DNA from 3 places in the Schinkia azotoformans genome. Region 3 is predicted to be linked to each of the others. Evidence: riboswitches for the same ligand, from Rfam matches in the RefSeq annotation. Region 3 holds a riboswitch; each other region holds the start of a gene.

Region 1 (8,114 bases), on a different contig from region 3:
GGATGATAAGAAACCAAAGAAAGCGGTCGTTATCGGCGGTGGTTTTATTGGTGTTGAAATGGCTGAAAATCTTCATGAGCGCGGAATTGAAGTCACATTAGTTGAAATGTCAAACCAAGTAATGGCTCCTTTCGATTTCGAAATGGCATCCATTTTACACACTCATATGGCCCAAAAAGGTGTCAACCTCATTCTCGAAGATGGTGTCCAAGCTTTTCAGAATAATGGTACAAAAGTAATTTTAAATAGTGGAAAAGAAATTGAAACAGAGATGATTTTATTAGCAATCGGAGTAAGACCGGAAAATGAACTAGCAAAAGATGCTGGTCTTGATCTTGGAGAACGCGGCCATATTAAAGTAAATGAATATCTCGAAACAAGCGATCCGGATATTTATGCTCTTGGTGATGCAATTGAAGTTACAGATTATATTAATGGTACCACCACTGCTATTCCACTCGCATGGCCAGCAAACCGCCAAGGTCGGATTGTTGCCAATAATATTTACGGAAAAAAAGAGAAATATAGTGGAACAATGGGTACTTCAGTCGCAAAAGTATTTGATTATACTGCTGCAAGTACCGGTAATAATGAGAAAACATTGAAACGCTTATGTATTAACAATTATCAAGTCATTCATATCCATCCCGGTTCACATGCCGGCTATTATCCAGGAGCAGCGCCAATCGCCTTAAAGGTCATCTTTGACAAAGAGACTGGAAAAATTTACGGCGCTCAAGGCATTGGAAAAGATGGTGTCGAAAAGCGGATTGATGTTATCGCAACCGCAATCAAAGGTGGCTTATCTGTGCTTGATTTGCCCGATTTAGAGTTGGCCTATGCCCCACCCTATTCATCTGCAAAAGACCCGGTGAATATGGCTGGTTATGTAGCTTCAAATATTATCGAAGATGCCGTTGAAACGATACAATGGCATGAAATCGACGATATTGTAGCGAATGGCGGCTATCTTGTAGATGTACGTAATCCAAGTGAATTGAAGCTTGGATTCATCAAAGGAGCTGTAAATATACCACTAGATGAACTTCGTGATCACCTTGATGAACTTCCAAAAGATAAACCAATTTATGTGAATTGCCAAGTTGGTCTTCGTGGTTATCTCGCCGCAAGAATATTGACACTTAATGGATTTAAAGCAGTAAACTTGGATGGTGGTTGGAAAACTTATTCCACAGTTTATGGAACTGGAAAAGATTCAAATTGTAACATCGTTACAGATGACTCTGGTGTAGCACGATTCGATTGCGTTGGTAATCCAATTAAATAGGCAATTATAGTCATTGACAAAGGGTGGCCAGGAAAAAAACTCCTGTTCCACCTTTTTGGTATTTTTACCTTTATTGTAATATTTTCAATAAATTGTAAACAAATTGTGATCAAATTCACATCAAATTTAGAAGAAAAAAAGTTATAATTCAATTACACTATTATTACTATTTTTAAAATGGGGACTGCTCGATGGAAACAACTTCTACAAAGGTGCAATTAGATCAACTAAATTCATTAAATTCTTTAATTGAAAAAAAACGGAAACAAATGATAAATAATGGACTTCAATATGGTTTTACTAATAAAAGGACAATCATGATTAGCCAAGAATTGGACAAGCTTATTAATGAGGTTCTCCACCTTGGAAATTTATTAACCAAAGAATGTAAAGAGTAATATCCACAACCTTAATAAGTTGTGGGTATTTTTTTGACAATTGATACTATTTAACAATTCAAAAAAATCACTTGTAAATTTCGGTGTACTATAGTAAATTAGTGTAAACAAAAATACTACCCTAAGTATAAAACTATATTCTTATCTCGAGAGGTGGAGGGACTGGCCCTATGAAATCTCAGCAACCAGCCTGAAGGTCAGGTGCTAATTCCAGACAGATAAGAAGAAGAATTGCAATGCAAAAAGTCTTCTTCTTAATGGAGGAGACTTTTTCTATTTTGACGTATTTTTAGTTTGACTTAATCAAAACTATTAGGTAGTAGGTGAAAACATGGGATTTTTACAAGATTTGCAAAATCGTATTTTAATAGCTGATGGTGCGATGGGGACACTCCTTTATTCATATGGTGTTGATTTTTGCTTTGAAGAATTAAACCTCTTGCAGCCGGACCGTATTACACAAATCCATGAAACCTATATTAAGGCTGGAGCGGATGTAATACAAACAAATACGTATGGCGCTAACTATATAAAACTTGGTAGGTACGGTCTCGAAGATCAGGTCAAAGATATTAATACAGCTGCCGTACGCCTTGCAAAAAAAGCTGCTAAAGAAAATACGTATGTGCTAGGAACTTTCGGTGGAATACGAGGAATTAAAAAAAGTGCAGCAACGATTGATGAAATTAAACGGTCTTTTCGTGAACAGCTCTACAGCATTCTGATGGAAGGTGTAGACGGATTATTACTTGAAACATTCTACGATTTCGATGAAATAAAGACCGTTCTAGAAATTGCTCGAAAAGAAACCGATTTACCGATCATCTCCCAGGTTTCTATTCATGAGGTTGCCGTCTTACAGGACGGAACACCACTTCGTATTGCCTTAAAAGAACTTGAAGATCTCGGGGCTGATGTTGTCGGTTTAAATTGCCGTCTCGGGCCCCATCATATGACCCAAGCGTTGGAAGAAATACCATTGCCAAAGAAAGCGTTCCTTTCAGCCTATCCAAATGCAAGCTTACCAGATTATGTAGATGGGAGATTAATATATGAATCAGATGCCGAATATTTTGGCGAGTGTGCCGTTAACCTCAGAAATCAAGGTGTTCGCCTCATCGGTGGCTGCTGCGGAACAACGCCCAAACATATTAAAGCTGTTAGCAAAAGACTAAAGGGACTAGCACCTGTTACACATAAGGATGTAAAAATTAAGGAAAATAAAAATATTATTACTGTTACAGCCAAACCTACTCAACCACACCTGCATGAAATTGTTACAAAAGAACGGTCCGTTATCGTTGAGTTGGACACTCCAAAAACATTAAATACTACTGCATTCATAGAAGGAGCTAAAGCTTTAAAAGAGGTCGGCATAGACGCTCTTACAATGGCAGATAATTCATTGGCTTCACCAAGAATAAGCAATATGGCAATGGCAGCGATTGTTAAAAATGAAGTGAAAATACGCCCGCTTGTGCACATTACCTGCCGGGACCGAAATTTAATTGGACTTCAATCCCATTTAATGGGTTTGGATGCTTTAGGGATCGACCAAGTGTTAGCTGTTACCGGTGACCCTACAAAGGTTGGGGACTTTCCGGGTGCCACATCTGTTTATGACTTGTCTTCTTTTGAATTAATTAGTCTTATTAAGCAATTTAATGAGGGGATAACATTTTCAGGAAAACCCCTGCAAAAAAAGACTTCCTTCTCAGTTGCAGCGGCCTTTAATCCAAATGTTCGCCATCTAGATAAGGCTGTTAAAAGGCTGGAGAAAAAAATTGAGCATGGTGCCGATTATTTTATTAGCCAGCCCATTTTTAATGAACAGCAATTTTTACACGTTTACGAAGAAACGAAGCATATCACAAAACCCATTTATATTGGGATTATGCCAATTGTAAGCAGCCAAAATGCCGAATTTCTTCACAATGAGGTGCCGGGAATTAAATTGACCGATGTAATAAGAAGAAGAATGGCTGATTGCGGAACAGACCGCGAAAAGGCTGCCATCGAAGGCATCGCGATTGCCAAATCTTTAATCGATATGGCGTTCGATTTATTTAAAGGAATTTACTTAATCACACCGTTTATGCGCTATGAAATTTCGGTTGAACTTGTGCAATACTTAAAAACTAAAAACTCCAAAAATTTACTAACAAGAAATTAAAAGTTTTCTTAGCTAAGAGAGGAAGATTAGATTGTCACACAATACATTGCAAGAACAGATGAAGAAAAAAATACTGATTATAGATGGTGCAATGGGAACAATGCTACAGCAAGCAAATCTTTCTGCAGCAGATTTCGGTGGTGAACTATATGAGGGCTGTAATGAGTATTTAAACATAACGGCTCCCCATGTTATTGAATGGATTCACCGTTCTTATTTTGAAGCTGGGGCAGATATCGTCGAAACAAATACATTCGGTGCGACAAAGTTGGTTTTAGCTGATTATGAGCTTGGTGCAAAAGCTTACGAGATTAATAAGGTAGCCGCCGAACTTGCTTGTAAAGTAAGGGACGAATTTGGAACACCTGAATGGCCCCGCTTTGTCGCCGGATCAATGGGACCTACAACAAAGTCATTATCGGTAACCGGAGGGGTTACCTTTGATGAGCTTGTTGATAATTACATGGAGCAAACACGTGGTTTAATTGACGGCGGTGTTGATCTTTTACTGCTGGAAACTAGTCAAGATATGCGCAATGTTAAAGCAGCCTTTGTTGGGATAGAACAAGCACGCTGGTCTTCAGGCAAAAATATTCCTTTGATTATTTCCGGAACGATCGAGCCAATGGGAACAACACTGGCTGGACAATCGATTGAAGCTTTTTATATATCTGTAGAGCATATGAAGCCTTTAGCTATTGGCATGAACTGTGCAACCGGACCCGAATTTATGCGCGACCATATTCGCTCCCTATCTGATCTTTCTACAACAGGGGTAAGCTGCTATCCGAATGCCGGATTGCCTGACGAAGATGGTAAATACCATGAATCACCAGAATCACTAGCGGCAAAACTCGCCGGCTTTGCCGAGAAAGGCTGGCTCAACATGGCCGGCGGCTGTTGTGGTACGACACCAGACCACATTCAGGCACTTGCCGAATATTTAAAGGACTACGAACCGCGGCAAATTCCTACAGAAACCCATCATCATGTTGTCTCAGGAATTGAGCCCCTTCTTTATGACGATTCAATGAGACCATTATTTGTTGGGGAAAGAACGAATGTCATTGGTTCACGAAAATTCAAAAACCTAATCATTGACGGCCAATTAGATGAAGCGGCTGAAATCGCCCGAGCCCAAGTGAAAAATGGTGCCCATGTTATCGATGTTTGTTTAGCAAATCCAGACCGCGATGAACTGGAGGATATGGAGAATTTCTTAGATGTACTCGTTAAAAAAATTAAAGTACCACTCGTAATTGATTCAACAGATGAAAAGGTCATTGAGCGAGCCCTAACCTACTCTCAAGGTAAAGCTATTATTAACTCTATTAATCTTGAAGATGGTGAAGAACGATTTGAGAAAATCGTACCTCTCATCCACCGCTATGGTGCGGCTGTTGTCGTCGGCACCATCGATGAAACTGGTATGGCGGTAACAGCCGAGCGCAAACTTGAAATTGCCGAACGATCCTATCATTTATTAGTAAATAAGTATGGACTAAGCCCTGAAGATATTATTTTCGATCCGCTTGTTTTCCCTGTCGGAACAGGTGATGAACAGTATATTGGTTCCGCCAATGAAACGGTAAAAGGAATTCGGCTTATTAAAGAAAAACTGCCAAGAAGCTTAGCCATTTTAGGGATCAGCAACGTTTCATTTGGACTTCCACCGGTAGGACGTGAAATTCTAAATGCCGTTTATTTATATCACTGTACACAGGCTGGACTAGATTATGCGATCGTCAATACTGAAAAGCTAGAGCGCTTTGCATCCATTCCAAAAGAAGAAATTACGCTTGCAGAAAAGCTTTTGTTTGAAACTACCGATGAGGTATTGGCGGAATTCACCAACCTTTATCGTGATAAGAAAAAAGAAGTAGCGGTTCAAAAAAATGATATGACACTTGAGGAAAGGCTTGCCTACTATATTGTTGAAGGTACTAAAGAAGGTTTAGTCTCTGATCTTGAGCTTGCCTTAAAGGAATATGATTCACCGCTTGATATTATAAATGGGCCGTTAATGGCTGGTATGGCTGAAGTTGGCAGACTTTTTAACGAAAATCAACTCATTGTCGCAGAGGTTCTGCAAAGTGCCGAGGTCATGAAAGCATCTGTTTCCTTCTTAGAACCTTACATGGAAGCAACAGAAAATGACAGCGGGAAGGGCAAGGTTTTGCTAGCTACCGTAAAAGGTGATGTCCATGATATTGGTAAAAATCTAGTCGATATCATCCTGACAAATAATGGTTTTAAGGTTATTGACTTAGGGATCAAAATAGCACCAGCTAATTTAATTAAAGCGATTGAAGAAGAAAAACCAGATATCGTCGGCTTATCAGGGTTGCTTGTAAAATCAGCCCAACAGATGGTGTTAACAGCCCAGGATATGAAACAAGCCAATATCTCTATTCCGCTTCTCGTTGGTGGGGCTGCCCTTTCACGGAAATTTACGGATACAAGAATCTCTCCGGAATATGACGGTCCGGTTCTCTACGCCAAAGATGCGATGAATGGATTAGATCTAGCGAATCGATTACAAGATAAGGAAGAACGGACAAAAATCATAAATGAAAAAATAGAGGCCTTAAATGCTGAAAAAGTCGAAGTACATCAACGTCATCGTTCTACTGTACCAGCAGAAAATGTCCGTTCTACAGTAGCAAAAGACGTACCTGTTTATAAACCAAGAGACCTTGAACAGCATATCTTAAAAGAGTATTCGATTGCCCATGTTGAACCTTATATTAATATGCAAATGCTCCTAGGACACCATTTAGGACTAAAAGGGAAAGTAGCCACGTTACTTGCGGAAAAAAATGAGAAGGCTGTTCAGTTAAAAGAAACCATTGATGGTTTGCTTACGGAAGCTAAAACAGGGGATTTTCTGCAGCCATCGGCCATTTATCGTTTCTTCCCAGCCCAATCTAATGGGGATTCAGTCATCATCTATGATCCAGATGATGTAACAAGAATAATCGAAACGTTTACGTTCCCACGTCAACACAAGGAGCCTTATTTATGTCTTGCTGACTATCTTCGCTCCGTTGATAGCGGTGAAATGGATTACGTTGGCTTCTTAGCGGTTACAGCCGGAAAAAATGTACGGAAGTATTCAGAGAAATTTAAAGAGGAAGGCAATTTCTTATTAAGTCATGCGATTCAATCATTAGCCCTTGAAACAGCTGAAGCCCTTGCAGAACGGGTTCATCAATTGATAAGAGACCAATGGGGCATTATTGATTCAACGGACCTATCAATCCAGGACCTGTTTGCGGCTAAATATCAGGGCCAACGCTATTCATTTGGCTACCCATCATGCCCAGAAATTGAAGATCAAGCCAAACTATTTAAGCTAATACGCCCTGAACAGATTGGAATCCAACTTACGGAAGGGTTTATGATGGAACCTGAGGCTTCTGTAACAGCCATCGTATTTGCCCATCCAGAAGCACGTTATTTTAATGTACTTTAAGCTTTCAAGAGAAAAAAGTAACTATCCTATCCATTGGTCGTGGCAGTGATCGTTACTTTTTTCTTATTTCTTTGATGAAATTATATAAAATTAACGCTCTTTTGGGAGCTTTTTTGTCCCTTTTACCGGGATCATGATACGAAAACACATCAAAAAGGATAAAATTAAGCGTGTTTCTTTTCTTTACTCTCTGCTCCTTCTCCACTCGGAAATATAGATGACTCCACTTTTTTTGATTCTTGTGACTCGAAAATCTTCATTTCAAGCATTCCTTCGATTTTTGCTTTATCTTTATTGCTAAGTTGCCTATATAGTATGAGAAATTTGATTTCATCATCAGTTAATTTTCCAAAAGAATTACTGTCAGGTATACCGTCATCAGTGGCTTGCTGCCTTGCTTTTGTTTCTTTGCCTGTCAGCAAATATTCCATCGATAGTCCTAATAATTTTGAAAGATTATAAAGGATTGTGGCATCAGGAATCCTTCCATTAACATAATTAGTCATAGCATTTTTAGATAATTTAAGTTCTTCTGTAGCCCTTGCTTGAGTATAACCCGCGTTTTTTAAAGCTTTTCTTAACCTTTCTCCAAAGTCATTAACTCCATTCATAAATTACCCCCCCACAAGCATGTGTCGTTATTTTAAAATAAAGACAAAAAAATTAGACATTTTCAGTTGACACCCCACGAATATGGGGTTTATAATTTGTTATAATTCGGTTGTGCATCATAATTTTACCACTCCTGTATGGAAAAAATAATATTTAGAAAATATTTTA
Region 2 (8,114 bases), on a different contig from region 3:
GCGGAAGCCATACTTGCATGCACTTTCGGCTGACCAACAACAACAACATCTTTTGTTTCTTTAGAAAGTAAGTCAATTTCGTCCCACGATCCTTGCACCAAAAGGGCATCACCGAATCGAAGGTGGACATTCGACATTTCTTTTAATATATATGTACCTTTGCGATTAATCCCGATAATATTTAAATTATATTTTTCCCGAAAGTCAATTTCACGAATCGTTTTGTTAATTAATTTTGAATAAGGAGTTAAAAGTACCTCTGCAACCCCAAGTTGGCTAGATACGAGATGATCACTTTCAAGCTCTTCTGTTTCTAATATGAGTTGATAATCATTCACTAATTTTTCAACCTGCGCACGAGAACCTTGAATATAAAGAATGTCCTTGGCATGGATTACACTTGCTGGCCCAGCCATCTCTTGATATGTAATCGGCAAAAGACTTCTGCCCTCTCCGGCTTTTCGATCAATTTTCAAAATACATAGCTGATATTGTGCCGGGATCTTTAAATCTGACAACAATTTATCTACCATCGGAGATCCTTCCGTAATTTGAACTCGATGTAAAATTCCTTCTAAATGATAGTTTTGAATAAGATCCTTAGGGGACAATTGATTGTTTTCTGTTTGCTTTTTGTTTTGCCCATTCGGCAGCAATATATTTCTTACTAAAAAAAGATAAATAATCCCTGTTGTCGCTGCAATAATCCCAATTGGGGTTATATCAAAAAATTTCAAACGTTCAAAGCCATGCTCCACCAACGTTTGGCTGATTATCAAATTGGGTGGAGAAGCAATTAATGTCATTAACCCTGATAAGCTTGCTGCATAAGAAAGTGGGATTAAAAACTTTGAAACATCTTTTTTAATACTTATCGCAATGCTGATCACAACCGGCAGCATAATCGCAACTGTTCCGGTATTACTCATAAATGACCCAACAAAAATCACTATTAATAATAGTAAAACAAATAATTTTTTCTCGCTGTTACCGGACCAATCTAAAAGCAGATTACCAGCCTTTTGTGCAAGGCCTGTACGAAGAATACCTGCTCCTACAACAAATAAACCGGCAATCATGATAACAACTGAGTTTGAAAATCCAGCCAAAGCCTCTGCTGGTTCCAATATTCCTGTCAAAACAAGAGCTAACAAAGCTAACAAACTAACAAAATCAGCACGAATTCGATTGCTCATGAAAAGGGCGATCGTAATCCCCAGAATTAAAAACGTAATTATAAGTTGCATTGATATAATTTTCCTCCAAGATTTTAGGGCAACAATTAATACTTGTTGAAGATCCCCCCCTCATTGTATGAAACTTCTGAGGTTTAATCCATTGTAAATCAAAATAAGTCATAATATAGCCATTTCTTTTCAAATGATAGTACAATAGGTAAAAACATAAAGGAAACCATCCAGAGGTGAGCATATTGAAAAGGTACAAAACCCTATTATTCGATGTTGATGATACACTCTTAGACTTTGGTGCTGCGGAAAGTGCGGCATTGCGTCAATTATTTAAGGAGCAGAAATTAACCTTAACGCCAGAAATAGAATCCCATTACAAAAAATTCAACAAAGGACTTTGGTGGTCTTATGAGGCTGGTGAGATCAGCCGGGATGAATTACTGAATTCCCGCTTTTCGAAGTTTTTTAGGGAATACGGTCAAGAAGTCGATGGAATATTGTTAGAAAAGAGATTTCGAAGTTACTTAAGGGAAGGGTACCAACTAATTAATGGAGCCTTTGAATTGATTAAAGACTTGGAGAAGGAATTTGATCTGTATATTATCACAAATGGAGTGTCCGAAACTCAGGATAAACGTTTACGTGCTTCGGGGCTACATCCTCTATTTAAGAATGTTTTTGTTTCGGATGATATCGGTTATCAAAAGCCAAGGAAAGAATTCTTTGATTATGTTTTTTCACGGATTCCTAAATTCACCGAAAAACAAAGCTTAGTTATTGGTGATTCATTAGGTTCTGATATAAAAGGAGCCGAACTTGCGGGACTCGACTCCTGTTGGTTTAACCCGGAAAAGAATCCGAATAAAACAACCATTAAGCCAACCTATGAAATTAGGAAGCTTAATGAGCTTTATAAAATATTAAGCTAATAAATATACAAAAGGACCAGAGAACCCGTCCCTCTGTCCCGGGAAGCAGGAGAACCCCCTGCTTCCTATTTTATTCCCCTAATCTTTGCAGCTCTAATCGTTTAAGCTCTCTTCTTAAGATTTTCCCGCTTATTTTTGTTTTTGGTAATTCATCTAAGACTTCAATTTCGCGGGGAGCTGAATGGGCGGCAAGCTTTTGTCTTACAAAAAGACGGATTTCTTCTATTAAATGTGCGCTAGCTTCATACCCTTTTCTCAGCACAATAAATGCTTTTACAATCTCACCACGAAGTGGGTCTGGCTTACCAATGACACCCGCTTCAGCAACAGCTGGATGTTCGATCAATTTACTTTCGACTTCAAATGGGCCAATTCTTTCGCCTGATGAGTTGATCATGTCGTCACTGCGGCCTTGGAAAAAGATGTAGCCATCTTCATCAATCGTTGCTAAATCTCCGGATATATACCAGCCATCAAATTTAAAATAGGAATCATATTTCTCTTTATTTCTCCATACTTCCTTCATGATTCCTGGCCATGGCGCTTTTACTGCCAAATGACCAACTTCACCAGGCTGGAGGCGCTCGCCGTCATCATCTAACACGGCAATTTCAATTCCAGGAAAAGCCCTCCCCATTGAACCAGGCTTGATCACTTCAGATGGTAAATTCACAATTAACTGGGCACCGGTTTCAGTCATCCACCATGTATCATGAATTCTTCTCCCTAATACCTCCTGACCCCAATAAATCACTTCAGGATTCAAAGGCTCACCAACACTCAGCAAATGTCGCAATGAAGAAAGATCATACTCACACACAAGATCATTTCCCTCAGCCATTAACATTCTAAAGGCTGTTGGAGCACTGTACCAAACTGTTGTCTTAGTTCGCTCAATCGCTTTATACCAAGAATGCGCATCAAAGCGTCCTCCATTAATGACAATCGTCGCTCTATTTAACCATGGGGAAAAAATCCCGTATACAGTTCCGGTTACCCAACCTGGATGGGCCGTGCACCAATACACATCATCCTCTTTTAAATCGAGCACCCATTTCCCGGTTAAATATTGATGAATCATTGCCCGGTGCGCATGGATGATCCCCTTCGGTTTTCCTGTTGAGCCACTTGTATAATGGATGTTTAAACCATGTTCAAAATCGACCCATTCCAAAACGTTGTTATCTATTTCAGTGTTCCTTAACTCCCCCACTAATGAAATTTCTCCATTCAAGCATTGATCCACATCTTCTGTGTAAAAAATCTTTTTTAAAGTTGGCAGTTCATCCCTTGGAACACGAATCCCTAATTCCAAGTTGGTAATGAGATACCTTCCCTCACAATCTGAAATTCTATCTTTGATTGCTTCCTCCATAAAAGCTTCAAATAGTGGCCCTACGATTGCACCTAGTTTAATCACTGCCAAAGTAGCTATTAAACAATCAGGATGTTTAGGTAAAAAAACGAAGACAATATCACCTTTGTGAATCCCATGCTTCTTTAAAACTGTAGCCAAATGATCTGTTTTCTCTTTAACCTCTTTAAATGTATATTTAATTTCTTCTTCCCCGTTAACATAATGAATGGCTATTTTTTCACCGAACCCATCCGCCACATGACGGTCAATACACTCGTAAGCCATATTGACTTTGTTCGTTTTGTACCAGGAGAAATTCTTTTTCACTTCCTCCCAAGAAAACTCTTCACGAACCTTTTGATAATTAGAAAGATTATAGTCTCCCCGGGCAGGATTTAGATATTTTACTAAAGATGTAATCAATTTTATAATCCCCTTACTCTTGTTTTGATAAGTCCAAGTGACTTAAAACTTTGTCTTTTAGCTGTGCAAGCAATAAATCTCCACGGGCTCTTGGTCTTGGCGCCTCAATTTTCAATTCTTCATACACAATGCCAGGCTGCCCTCTTAATATTAAAATCCGATCACAAAGATATAATGCCTCATCAATATCATGTGTTACTAACACAAATGTAGATTTATATTCATTCCAAATTGAAAGCAATAAATCTTGCAGCTTCATTTTCGTAAAAGCATCTAATGCACTGAAGGGCTCATCTAAAAGCAATATTTCCGGAGCTGATACAAGCGCCCTCGCAATTGCCACCCTTTGTGCCATACCACCTGATAGATCCTTTGGATACTGATTTTCAAAACCTGTTAACCCAACGGATTGAATTAATTGTTGCGCTTTTTTCTTCCGTTCTGATTGATCCTTTACTTTTAATCCAAAACCAACATTTTCAATAACAGTTAACCAAGGCATTAGCCTTGCTTCCTGAAACACCATTCCAATTTTTTTGTGAACTGAAGTGATAACCTCATCATTAATTTTGATCGTTCCTTTATAGCCTTGGTCCAAACCAGACAAAACCCTTAGCAAAGTGCTTTTCCCACAACCGCTTGTTCCAAGGATTCCAATAATCTCGCCTTCATTTACTGTCAAATCGATATTTTTAAAACCTGCTCCATTTTCAAACGTTCTTGTTACATTCTCAATTGCTAACATAATTTTTCCACCCTCAATTCCTCACAAAAGAGTCTTGCCAGTGCAGTGCTTTTCCCTCGAGCCCTTTTAGAAGGGAATCTGTTAGTTTTCCCATTATTGCAAATAGGACGATACTAGCGATGATTAACTCTGGTGAATACGTATTTTGTCCATAAACTAATAAATATCCAATGCCTTTACTTGCACCCATTAATTCTGCGGCAACGACAAACATCCAGCCTAATCCTAAACCACTGCGGATACCAACTAAGAATGATGGCAATGATGCAGGTAAAATGATTCTTTTTATCAATTGATAGGTTGTAAAATTATAGATACGCCCTACCTCAATTATTTTGCGGTCAACACCTTGAATCCCGGAAACAATATTTAAATAAACCGGGAAAAATACCCCAACTGCAATTAACGCAATTTTAGATGGCTCCCCGATCCCCATCCATAAAATAAATAGAGGAACCCATGCTAACGATGGAATAGAACGAAATGCCTGGAATATAGGATCAAGTAAAAGCTCTGCTTTTTTCAAATAGCCAACAATAGCTCCTAGGACAACTGCAAACCCTACGCCAAGTACAAATCCGAAGAAAATACGGTATAGCGTTATACCTAGATGGCCCCAAAGCGTTCCATCCTGTCCCATTTCAATAATCTTACTAATAATAATCGTCGGAGCAGGTAATAAATGCTTTGGAAAAACACCGATCTTACTTAAAAACTCCCAAGCTATGATTAATATTACCGGCAGGATACTTCCCCAAATAAGGGGCTGCAGTTTACCTGATCGTTGGACGGACTTTTTCGTTTTCTTCCCTATTCCAATATTCCCAACAACTGAAGCACTATTTCTTTCCATCTTATTGAATTCCCCTTTCTTGTGGGTGTCGGACCCTTTACTTAATAACCTCTTTCGCAAATTCAGGATTAATTAATTCATTAACAAGCGTTGATACATCTGTGTTCTTATCGATAATGTCTCCCTTTTGCAATACTATTCCGGCAGCATTTAATGCTTCAATTTGCTTCTCTCCTGGTACTGGTTCAGAGAAATCATTACGCTCTAATTGCTTCTTCGCTACCTCTGGTGAAATTTGGGCATGTTTTACAAGGATTTCAGCTAATTCATCTGGATTTTCAATTGCCCATTTTCTTGCTTTCTCATAAACTTCGATAACCTTTTTCACTTGTTCTGGATATTCTTTTGCAAATTCGCTGCGAACATTTAGAACTCCGTACGTATTGAAATCTACATTTCGGTAAAACAGATTTGCCTTTGTTTCAACCTCAACTCTTGCCATATGTGGGTCAAGTCCTGCCCATGCATCCACTTGATTCGTTGCTAACGCTGAAGCACCGTCACTATGCTGTAAAGCCACGATTTCAATATCTTTTGCTGTTAGCCCAACCTCATCTAATGCACGAAGTAAGAAAATATAAGGATCTGTACCAACTGTTGCCGCTACTTTTTTACCTTTTAATTCTTCAACAGATTTTATTGCTGAATCTTTACCTGTAACTAATGCTGTCCATTCAGGCTTTGAATAAATATAGACGGATTCAATTGGAGCCCCTTTCGCTTTTGCCATTAAGGCTGCCGCACCCGCTGTCGAACCAAAATCCGCGCTGCCACTGTTTAAAAACTCCAGTGCTTTATTACTTCCTTGACTTAATACGAACTCTATTTTTATATCATCTTGGGCGAATGCTTCTTCAACCCAACCGAATTCTTTAAGTACTAAGCTTGTTGGTGAATAGTAAGCATAATCGAGAACAATCTTTTTCGGCTTTTTGGCTTCTCCCCCACTATTCTCACCTTCAGCACCGGTATTATTTGACGAACTTGAACTGCTTGAGCAACCAACAACTCCAATCAATAATAATGTGCTTAATATAATTCCAATTAGTTTTTTCATTTTCTCTTCCTCTTTTCATTTGTCATATTTTAGATGCAAGATTATGTCGTTAGATTTTTATTTCAATTATGTTTTTTCGCCATTTTATTACCTCCTATTTCGATGTATAAACTTAGATTTATACGCCTAAGGGAGGGGTTTTCTGTAAAATGAAAAACCCCTCTCCATAAGAAGAGGAGCCACCTCCTCTTATCTTCCAGACATGATCTTGTCTGCAGGATTTAGCACCTTACAAGCATTGCTTGTGGTTGCCGAACTTCTTCGGGCCTGTTCCCTCCGTCACTCTTGATAAGAGATTTACTTTTATTCAATTGTTCATTTGAATCAAAATCAAAAAAACCTTCATCCGATAAGGAAGAAGGGTTTTGTAGCCTCATTCAACCTTATCTTTCAGACAATTTTGTCTGCAGGATTTAGCACCTTACAAGCATCGCTTGTGGTTGCCGGACTTCTTCGGGCCTGTTCCCTCCGTCACTCTTGATAAGTAAATTTATTTATTTTTTAAAATTATGATAATTTGGATTATAGAGTAATTTATTTCCACCGTCAACCTTTTTTATATAAATAAAAAAATAAACAGTTCACTCCAGAATGAGTGAACTGTCCAACCTTCTTCTTTATCAACTTGTACTCATCTGCCTTGAAAGGGCTTTCCAAATACAATTATTTGAAACTTATGTTTTCCTCACGTAATACGGATTTTTGCCAATTTACTTGTTTTTGTTCTTGCTCTTTCATATGTGACTTAATCATTTTAATAACTCGCTTATTTAATTTCTTTTTTGTCATCTTCTCTCCTCCAATTTTCATCTATGGTATTTTGTTAACTTACTTCCTTGCTTGCTGTTACCATTAATCTCTAAAGAACATTCTTTACAAACACCCAACCTACATTCCTCCTCTGAAAACTTCCGTCGGGAGTATTCGATACTGGCTTGCTTAACTTATACAGTTTTGTCTCTAAAGTTTTGTGTCTACATATTCAACGATAACGACTACCATTACGTACAATGTGCAATTTGGAAACTAACCCATAGATAAAAAAGAAGAAGGTATTAGTGAAATTATATTAAATTAATCGAATTTTCACAATATAGTTTTAGTAAAATAAAGGTGGTAATTTTTCACTTTCACTAAATTTTCAAAAAGTGTTCCCTTGAGCACAAAAATTTAGGAATTAATAATAATATGGTAAGATGGGAAAAACCGGAATTCCGAGGAGGATTGGGTCTTTTATGTCATTAAACAATTGGTTTTCAAAAGGAATGACTTTTACAGAATACGTGAATTACATGCAAGTAAATCGGCCTGAGTTAGAGGGAGTATATAAAGAATTAGAACTAAACCACGAAGATGTTCAGTATTTTTCGGAGTTAAAAAATAAGAACCTTAGAATCATTACTCTAACTGCCGATTGGTGTGGAGATGCAGCACTTTGTGTACCTGTTTTGCAAAGGCTGGCTGAAGTTGCCTCAATCGAGACGAGATTTCTTATTCGAGATGAAAATTTGGAGCTAATGGATCAATATTTAACAAATGGGACATCCCGCTCTATTCCAA
Region 3 (8,114 bases):
TTGAATCCACCTTTTAGGTGATTAATGTCTTTATATCCTAATTTCTTTAAAATTCCTGCAGCTTGTGCACTGCGCATTCCACTTTGGCAATATAAGTAAACAGGCATATCATGGCGTATTTCCCCTTTTCTCATCCGAAGTTGGCTTAGTGGAATATTTCGAGCGCCTAAAATATGACCATTTTGAAATTCATTCGGTTCACGTACATCGATGATCTGTGCTTTTCGATAACCAGCTATGAATTCTTCCTCTGTTAACGTTTTTAAGTAGCGTTTTTGGTAAAGCTTTGTACCAACAAAATAAACGATGATTGCCACGATCGTTATAATTAATAAAGTTAATGAATCCATTGCAAAAACTCCTCTCTCATTCTTCGCGAAAACGTCCACTTATAATTATATAAAGGTTTGTTTCAATAGGCAAAGAAAATAAGAAAATAATTGTACAGAAGATGAAGATAGGCATAAGTGTTTTGGAAATTAGCCACTATTTGGTAGACTAAATAATGGCTTCCTAATTAAATATAATCATCGTGCACTTGAGTAAAAGGAGTTAAAATTACCATGAAAAAAGAAGTGTGGAACTTTATAGATTCAGAGAACAGCTCTCCAAGCTTTAATATGGCTTGTGATGAAGCGCTATTAACTTGGCATAGTGAAGGGAAAATCGGACCAACTATTCGATTCTATGGCTGGAATCCCCCGACACTTTCTATCGGCTATTTTCAAACGGTAGAAAAAGAAATAAATATGGATGCGGTGAGAGAGCAGAAATTAGGATTTGTTCGACGACCTACAGGTGGTAGGGCGGTTTTGCATGATAAAGAATTAACATACAGTGTCATTGTTTCAGAGGAACATCCGAAAATGCCCCAAACCGTAACAGAAGCGTATCGGGTTATTTCAGAAGGGATTTTAGAAGGCTTTAAGGAGCTGGGGCTTGATGCTTATTTTGCCATACCATCAACATCTAGGGAACAGGAGGAATTGAAGAATCCTAGATCCTCTGTTTGTTTTGATGCACCATCATGGTATGAATTAGTTGTCGAAGGACGGAAAGTTGCTGGTAGTGCCCAAACAAGGCAAAAGGGTGTAATTTTACAGCATGGCTCGATATTACTAGATATAGATGAAGAGCAGCTTTTTAGTTTATTTAAATTTAATAATGAGCGGATCAGGGAGCGGATGAAATCTGCATTTAGCAAAAAGGCTGTTTCTATTAATAGTCTAGCTAAGAAATCAGTATCATTAGAACAAGCAAAACAGGCGTTCAAAAACGGTTTCGAAAAAGGTCTTGAAATTGATCTTGAACCATATATACTAAGTGAGGGAGAATTAAAAATTATAAAGAATATTGAAGTCGAAAAATATTTAAATGATGCTTGGAATTTTCGAAAATAGATAATGAAGTCGAAATTTCTATGAAAATGTGGTACAAAAGCCACATTTTTTTGTTTGTTTTTTCAAGAATGTTGATAAATCGTCGATTAAGTTTTGCAAACAAGAAATTTTTCCATATTTCGTTATTTTAATCGAAAATAGCAATGTAATCTTGATTTTTCTCTTATTTTTAATGAATTACTAGTTTGACAAAATACTGTTTTTTTATTTGATGGTACAACATGTAGTAGGTATTGAAATATCGTCGATACTATATATTGATTTCGAGAGGATGTTATGGTACGGTATGTATATTGAATTAAGCAACAAGAATACCTACTAGAATTTTAAACTAACTTAAACTTTATTAATAGTTTTAAGGGGAGATGAAGTAATGGTGACGGCTGCTGCCGAAAAAATGATGGTTGATGTTAAAAGATTAAATAAGGACATTGCCTTATTCCCACAGGTCCACGAAATTACAGAAGATATGAAGCTTACTCATAAAGGTGTATCACGTCTCGTAATGCTAGACCGATATGCGTTTAAGGATACTGAAAAGATCACGCTAACAACTGGGGATTTTGTTGTTCTCACTATTAAAGAGGACCCTAAGTTTCCTGCCCGTGGTACTGGTTTTATACAAGATATTGATTGGGAAAATAATAAAGCCGTTGTATTAGTCGAAGAAGAGTTTCGCGGAGCTCTTGAAACTGAAAAAGAAGTGAAGACAGGTCTTATTACTCGCTCAATTGATGTAATCGAAAAACCACTTGAGATTTACTATGAGCAAATTGCAAAGCGTGTTGCGACAGGTCTTGCCGAAGTAGAAGAAACAGAAGAAAAACGCCAAGAATGGTTCAAAAAGTTCTATGAAGAGCTTTCCGACTTGAACTTTATCCCAGCTGGTCGTGTACTATACGGTGCAGGCTCAGGCACAGCCGTGACCTTCTTCAATTGCTATGTAATGCCATTTGTCCAGGACTCAAGAGGTGGCATTTCTGAACACCGCACACAAGTAATGGAAATTATGAGCCGTGGCGGCGGTGTTGGTACGAACGGTTCAACATTGCGACCTCGTAATACATTAGCACGCGGTGTAAACGGAAAGTCTTCCGGTTCTGTTTCTTGGTTAGATGACATTGCGAAACTGACACATTTGGTTGAGCAGGGTGGGTCGCGCCGTGGAGCTCAGATGATAATGTTGGCGGATTGGCACCCAGACATCGTAGAATTCATTATTTCTAAAATGCAAAACCCAAGAATACTACGTTTCTTAATTGAAAATACAAAAGATGAGCATATCAAAAAGCTTGCAAAAGATAAGCTGAAATTCACACCGTTATCTGAAACAGAAAAAGCAATGTATCAAGGTATTGTAAATTACAAAACAATCCCTGGAACAGGCGGTTTCCCTGACAAAGTTATCCATGAAGCTGAGGATAAGCTTGAAACAGGCGGACATTATAGCGTTCATAATCCTGAGTTTCTAACTGGTGCTAATATCTCAGTTTGTTTAACAAAGGAATTCATGGATGCTGTTGAAAAAGATGAATATTACGAATTAAAGTTCCCGGACGTTGAAAATTACAACCAAGAGGAAATGAAATATTATAATGAAGAATGGCACAAAATAGGCGATGTCCGTGAATGGGCAAAACTTGGACACAGAGTGCGTGTTTACAGAAAAATCCGTGCGAAAGAGCTTTGGAATCTAATCAATATTTGTGCAACATACTCAGCAGAACCAGGCATTTTCTTCATCGATAATGCAAATGACATGACAAATGCACGTGCATATGGTCATCAAGTTGTTGCTACGAATCCGTGTGGTAGAGAGTAGTTTGCCTCACGTTAAAAATTGCGGAATTAAGCGGGAACCCTGAGATGGGAATCCGAACCGAAGGCTAAAGTTAAAACTATAGTCAGGGGCAACGCATAGATGGTGAACCTCTAATAGGAGAATATAATCCATCCACGAGGCCGCAACACTAATGTCTACATTATTAGTGAAAAGATATGCTGAACTTACACGAACAAAGAAGTGTAAGAATCAAGGAATAAAAAGTCCTTGAGATAACAACTGGAACAACCTCTCGCACCATACAGTGTATGTAACTTGGCTGCAGTTAACCTTGGTCAAATGGCAGACAAGAAAAATAAAGTCGTAGATTTTGACAAACTTAGAAAAACAGTCCGCACTGGTGTCAGAATGCAGGATAATGTTATTAACGCAACACCATATTTCCTAGAGCAAAACAAAAAACAAGCTTTGGGAGAACGCCGTGTTGGTCTAGGTGTTATGGGCTTGCATGACCTCTTAATTTATTGTGAAACAGAATATGGCTCTCCAGAAGGAAACGAGCTAGTTGACAAAATATTTGAGGCGATTGCAACCGAAGCTTATCAGGCATCAGTGGAACTAGCAAAAGAAAAAGGAAGCTTCCCATTCCTAGTTGGCGAAACTGAAGCAGATACAAATCGTCTAAGAAAAGCATTTACGGAAACAGGCTATATGCAGAAAATGCCTGAAGCAATCCGTCAACAAATCTTAGAATATGGTATTAGAAATTCTCATTTACTGACTGTTGCTCCTACAGGCAGCACTGGGACAATGGTTGGCGTTTCCACAGGACTTGAACCTTACTTCTCATTCTCATACTACCGAAGCGGTCGCTTAGGTAAGTTTATTGAAGTAAAGGCTGATATCCTTCAAGAATATTTAAATAATCACCCAGAAACAGATCCAGAGAACCTTCCGAAATGGTTTATTTCTGCAATGGATTTAAAAGCTGAAGCACATGCCGATGTACAATGTGTAATTCAGCGTTGGGTAGATAGTTCAATAAGTAAAACAGTGAATGCTCCTAAAGGCTATTCAGTTGAGCAAGTTGAAAAAGTATATGAAAGATTATACAAAGGCGGAGCTAAAGGCGGAACAGTGTATGTTGACGGCAGCCGCGACGCTCAAGTATTAACCCTTAAAGCTGAAGAAAACAGTTTGGATGATGTTGAATTCGATAAAGTACCACATGAGCAACCACGTGTCGTACTAGTTGATACAATCAGTGACCTTCGTTCCACAGACGTAACAATCGGAAATGAAGTAGGAAATACTTGTCCAGTTTGCCGTAAAGGTAAAGTAAAAGAAATCGGCGGATGTAACACATGTACAAACTGTGGCGCACAGCTTAAGTGTGGTTTATAAAAAACTCGAGAAATTTGATGTTGCTTTGAAATAAAGTCTGATAAAAAATAACCTCTTTGGTATTCTTTACTAAAGAGGTTATTTTTCGTCTTTTCAAAAAAAGGAGGGAGAAATGCTAAGAGGTACTTGGGTGAAAGATTTAGATTAGAATGAAAAAAATATTATAAAAATTGCTAAAGAAAAAATATTAAGAACTTCAGAGTGTCATTCTTATATAAATGCTATAAGAAATACCAATATGAAAAGGGAAAGGTGAGGAAATGAATGTCTAAGCGCAAATGGGATTTAAATTTGTACGCTGTATGACATCATTTATTCTCATAAGTTTATATTTTGCAACCTGTCTTTCTTCTGCAAAATCTATAAAACTTCGACAAGTGACAGGTACAAAAAAAACGATTGACATTAATCTCCAACTTTGATAACTTTAAATAAATAAAAATTAACTAAGTATATTAAATTATAAAAAATAAATATATTTCTATTTTCTTATCTAGAGAAGCGGAGGGACTGGCCCTATGAAGCTTCGGCAACAGACTTTTTTAAAAGTACTGTGCTAATTCCTGCAAGCATGTTTAATGCTTGGAAGATAAGAGGAGAATGGGACTATTGAGTTCTTAACCTCTTCTTATTTACAGGAAGAGGTTTTTTGATTTTTTATAATTAAATTTTGTTGCAAGCCGATTAGACATCTAAAGGCAGCTTTTCACCAGTATTGGGGAACGCTGTCTTTTTTTTTTGTAAAAGAGGAGGGGGAGAGGCAGACTTGAAAGCTTTTATAACCTAATAAAAATAGACAAAGGAGAATGAGAAAATGACTAAAAATGTTCACACGAAAGATTTTAGATTTAATACAGTGGCTCTTCATGGGGGACAAAAACCTGATCCGAATACACGATCAAGAGCAGTTCCGATCTTTCAAACTACATCATATGTGTTTGATGATACAGACCATGCAGCATCCCTTTTTAAGATGCAAGGGGAAGGGTACATCTATTCAAGAAATGCTAATCCAACAAACACCGTTCTTGAAGAAAGGTTAGCACAGCTTGAGGGGGGAGTAGGGGCTTTTGCCGTGGCATCAGGTCAGGCAGCAGTGACCATCGGTTTGCTTACGTTAGCTAAAGTAGGTGATGAAATTGTTGCGACAAGCGCTTTGTATGGAGGTACATATGCCCTATTCTCTGAAACATTTCGTAATTTTGGCGTTACGGTTCATTTTATTGATGGGAGAAATTTTAAGGAAATCGAACAAAGCATAAATGAAAAGACGAAAGCAATCTTTACTGAATCAATCGGCAATCCAAATTTAGAAATTGCCGATTTGGAGAAGTTGAGTGAAATTGCACATAGGCATGGTCTCCCGTTGGTAGTCGATAATACGTTTGCTACTCCAGTTCTATTAAGACCAATTGACTATGGAGCAGATATTGTTATTCATTCTACTACAAAGTTTATTGGCGGCCATGGAACTTCAATTGGTGGAGCTATTATAGATGCTGGAAAATTCTCATGGGACAATGATAGATTCCCAGACTTTACAAAATCAAAACCTACTTTAAATCATCGTTCTTTCGTTGAAGTGGCAAATGAAAAGGCCTTTATTGCAAAAGCTAGGTTTGAGCTTGGGCATGATTTGGGGGCGACTCTTTCACCTTTTAACAGCTGGCTGTTTATTCAAGGGCTGGAGTCATTGTCTGTACGAATGAATCAGCATGTTAAGAATGCCCAAGCAGTTGCCCAATATTTATCCAAACACGAGTTAGTGGAGTGGGTAAACTATCCAAATCTTTTAAACAATTCTCAATATGAGTTGGCAATGAAATATTTTCCAAATGGGGTTGGATCGATCTTTACTTTTGGCATAAAAGGTGGTTTGGAAGTGGCGAAAATCTTTATTAATTCTTTAAAGCTACTTTCCCATCTTGCAAATGTAGGGGATTCAAAAACGCTGATTATTCACCCTGCAAGTACTACGCATTCAAGATTATCCCCTGAGCAACTGTTACAAGCGGGAGTTACTCAAGAGCTGATTCGAATATCGATTGGATTAGAGGATGTAAGGGATATCCTTGCGGATATTGAACAAGCGTTGCAAATTAGTAGTCGAGTCACTGGCACCCACAAGTAAATAGGGGGTGTGAGAAATGGGCTTAAAAAGTATAAAGACATTTAAGACGATCATGAAGTATGGAAACTTTCAGCGTGCGGCGGAAGAACTCAATTATGCCCAATCTACCGTGACAACTCATATCAAAAATTTAGGTCCTATTTAGGTGTGACTCTAATTAAAAACCACTGAGTGAGGAGGATAAAAAATGGCAATACAAACAGTTTCGGGGAAATCAAGCAAAGAGATTGCGGAGAACCTTGCCATAATATTTTATGAAAATGCAGCTGATAGGGATTTAAAAGGTGGAAATCCGAAACTAGAGCGAGATTTGATTCGTGAAAGTGGGTTACTTAAAGTGCTTATTCCAAAACAATTTGGTGGATGGGGGGAGAGTTGGACGGACGTTGTGCAGATCGTTAGGTTATTTGCAAAGTATGATAGTTCATTAGCACATGTTTATGGTTATCATTTTGTGAACTTAATCACTGCACATCTATGGGGAAACAAGGAACAGCAAGAATTCTACTTTAGTGAAACAGCCGAGAAAAATTTGTTCTGGGGGAATGCTTTTAATCCTATTGATATGAAGCTCTATGCACGTAAGGAGAAAGGAAACTTTGTCTTGAACGGGGTGAAAACCTTTTGTACAGGAAGTGTCGATTCAGATTATTTAATCGTCTCAGCACTTTATGAAAATCAAGATCACCAACAGTTTATAGCGATTATTCCTACAAACCGTCAAGGAATCACTGTTAATGAAGATTGGGATAATTTTGGTCAAAGGCAAACTGACAGTGGAACGATTACATTTACAAATGTGATTGTTAAGAAAGAAGAAGTGCTTCAAAATGGATTGGATTCTAGTGAGTTTGCAAAATTGAGGCTTAATATCTCTCATTTTATCTTGAATCATGTTTTTCTTGGAATTATGGAAGGAGCCTTGGAAGCTGCGAAAAAGTACACAAAAACAAAAAAAAGAATACGTACTCCAAATAATGATTCGGTAACTGGTGATCCCATTATCCAAAGACATTATGGTGAATTCTATGTACAATTAGAGGCTTCCAAACTACTTGTTGAAAAGACAGATACTCTATTCGAGCGATTATGGAATAAGGGTGAAGCCATTACAGAAGAGGAAAGATTGGAATTAAATCAAGCGGTCTACACAGCGAAAGCTTTTACAACAAATGCAGGTCTGGAACTAACATCTCGTATGTTTGAAGTAATGGGGAGCCGTGCTACAGCCAATCAATATCGTTTTGATCGGTATTGGCGTAATATGCGAACGATGACGCTACATTATTCTATTGACAATGTTATTCAACAATTGGGAGAGTGGGTTTTGCACAAATAGAACAGAAGGAGGAAAATGAATGGCTCAGGCTATCGAGTTGCAAAAGCAAAGACTTCA

Evidence for each region. A riboswitch is a leader RNA that binds a small molecule or an ion and turns the genes downstream of it on or off. The one in region 3 is predicted to bind S-adenosylmethionine.
Region 1: it holds a riboswitch for S-adenosylmethionine, as region 3 does, so the genes downstream of both, P9E47_RS02985 (bifunctional homocysteine S-methyltransferase/methylenetetrahydrofolate reductase) here and P9E47_RS03745 (O-acetylhomoserine aminocarboxypropyltransferase/cysteine synthase family protein) in region 3, are expected to answer to the same signal.
Region 2: it holds a riboswitch for S-adenosylmethionine, as region 3 does, so the genes downstream of both, P9E47_RS06215 (aliphatic sulfonate ABC transporter substrate-binding protein) here and P9E47_RS03745 (O-acetylhomoserine aminocarboxypropyltransferase/cysteine synthase family protein) in region 3, are expected to answer to the same signal.

The regions. Positions count from the first base shown of each region.
Region 1 covers NZ_JARSMD010000005.1:140,382-148,495, forward strand. The annotation lists gene cdr (CoA-disulfide reductase) at 1-1,288, shown strand, start outside; gene P9E47_RS02980 (aspartyl-phosphate phosphatase Spo0E family protein) at 1,480-1,686, shown strand; SAM riboswitch class I at 1,825-1,911, shown strand; gene P9E47_RS02985 (bifunctional homocysteine S-methyltransferase/methylenetetrahydrofolate reductase) at 2,018-3,859, shown strand; gene metH (methionine synthase) at 3,918-7,334, shown strand; gene P9E47_RS02995 (helix-turn-helix domain-containing protein) at 7,499-7,945, opposite strand.
Region 2 covers NZ_JARSMD010000010.1:216,430-224,543, forward strand. The annotation lists gene P9E47_RS06190 (SLC13 family permease) at 1-1,247, opposite strand, end outside; gene P9E47_RS06195 (YjjG family noncanonical pyrimidine nucleotidase) at 1,433-2,119, shown strand; gene acsA (acetate--CoA ligase) at 2,190-3,899, opposite strand; gene P9E47_RS06205 (ABC transporter ATP-binding protein) at 3,913-4,644, opposite strand; gene P9E47_RS06210 (ABC transporter permease) at 4,658-5,497, opposite strand; gene P9E47_RS06215 (aliphatic sulfonate ABC transporter substrate-binding protein) at 5,535-6,554, opposite strand; SAM riboswitch class I at 6,741-6,849, opposite strand; SAM riboswitch class I at 6,935-7,041, opposite strand; gene P9E47_RS06220 (hypothetical protein) at 7,218-7,343, opposite strand; gene P9E47_RS06225 (thioredoxin family protein) at 7,790-8,114, shown strand, end outside.
Region 3 covers NZ_JARSMD010000007.1:54,896-63,009, forward strand. The annotation lists gene P9E47_RS03725 (rhodanese-like domain-containing protein) at 1-350, opposite strand, end outside; gene P9E47_RS03730 (lipoate--protein ligase family protein) at 564-1,400, shown strand; partial or broken gene P9E47_RS03735 (vitamin B12-dependent ribonucleotide reductase) at 1,774-3,219, shown strand; partial or broken gene P9E47_RS03740 (vitamin B12-dependent ribonucleotide reductase) at 3,466-4,587, shown strand; SAM riboswitch class I at 5,074-5,183, shown strand; gene P9E47_RS03745 (O-acetylhomoserine aminocarboxypropyltransferase/cysteine synthase family protein) at 5,402-6,718, shown strand; partial or broken gene P9E47_RS03750 (helix-turn-helix domain-containing protein) at 6,735-6,880, shown strand; gene P9E47_RS03755 (acyl-CoA dehydrogenase family protein) at 6,906-8,057, shown strand; gene P9E47_RS03760 (ABC transporter ATP-binding protein) at 8,077-8,114, shown strand, end outside.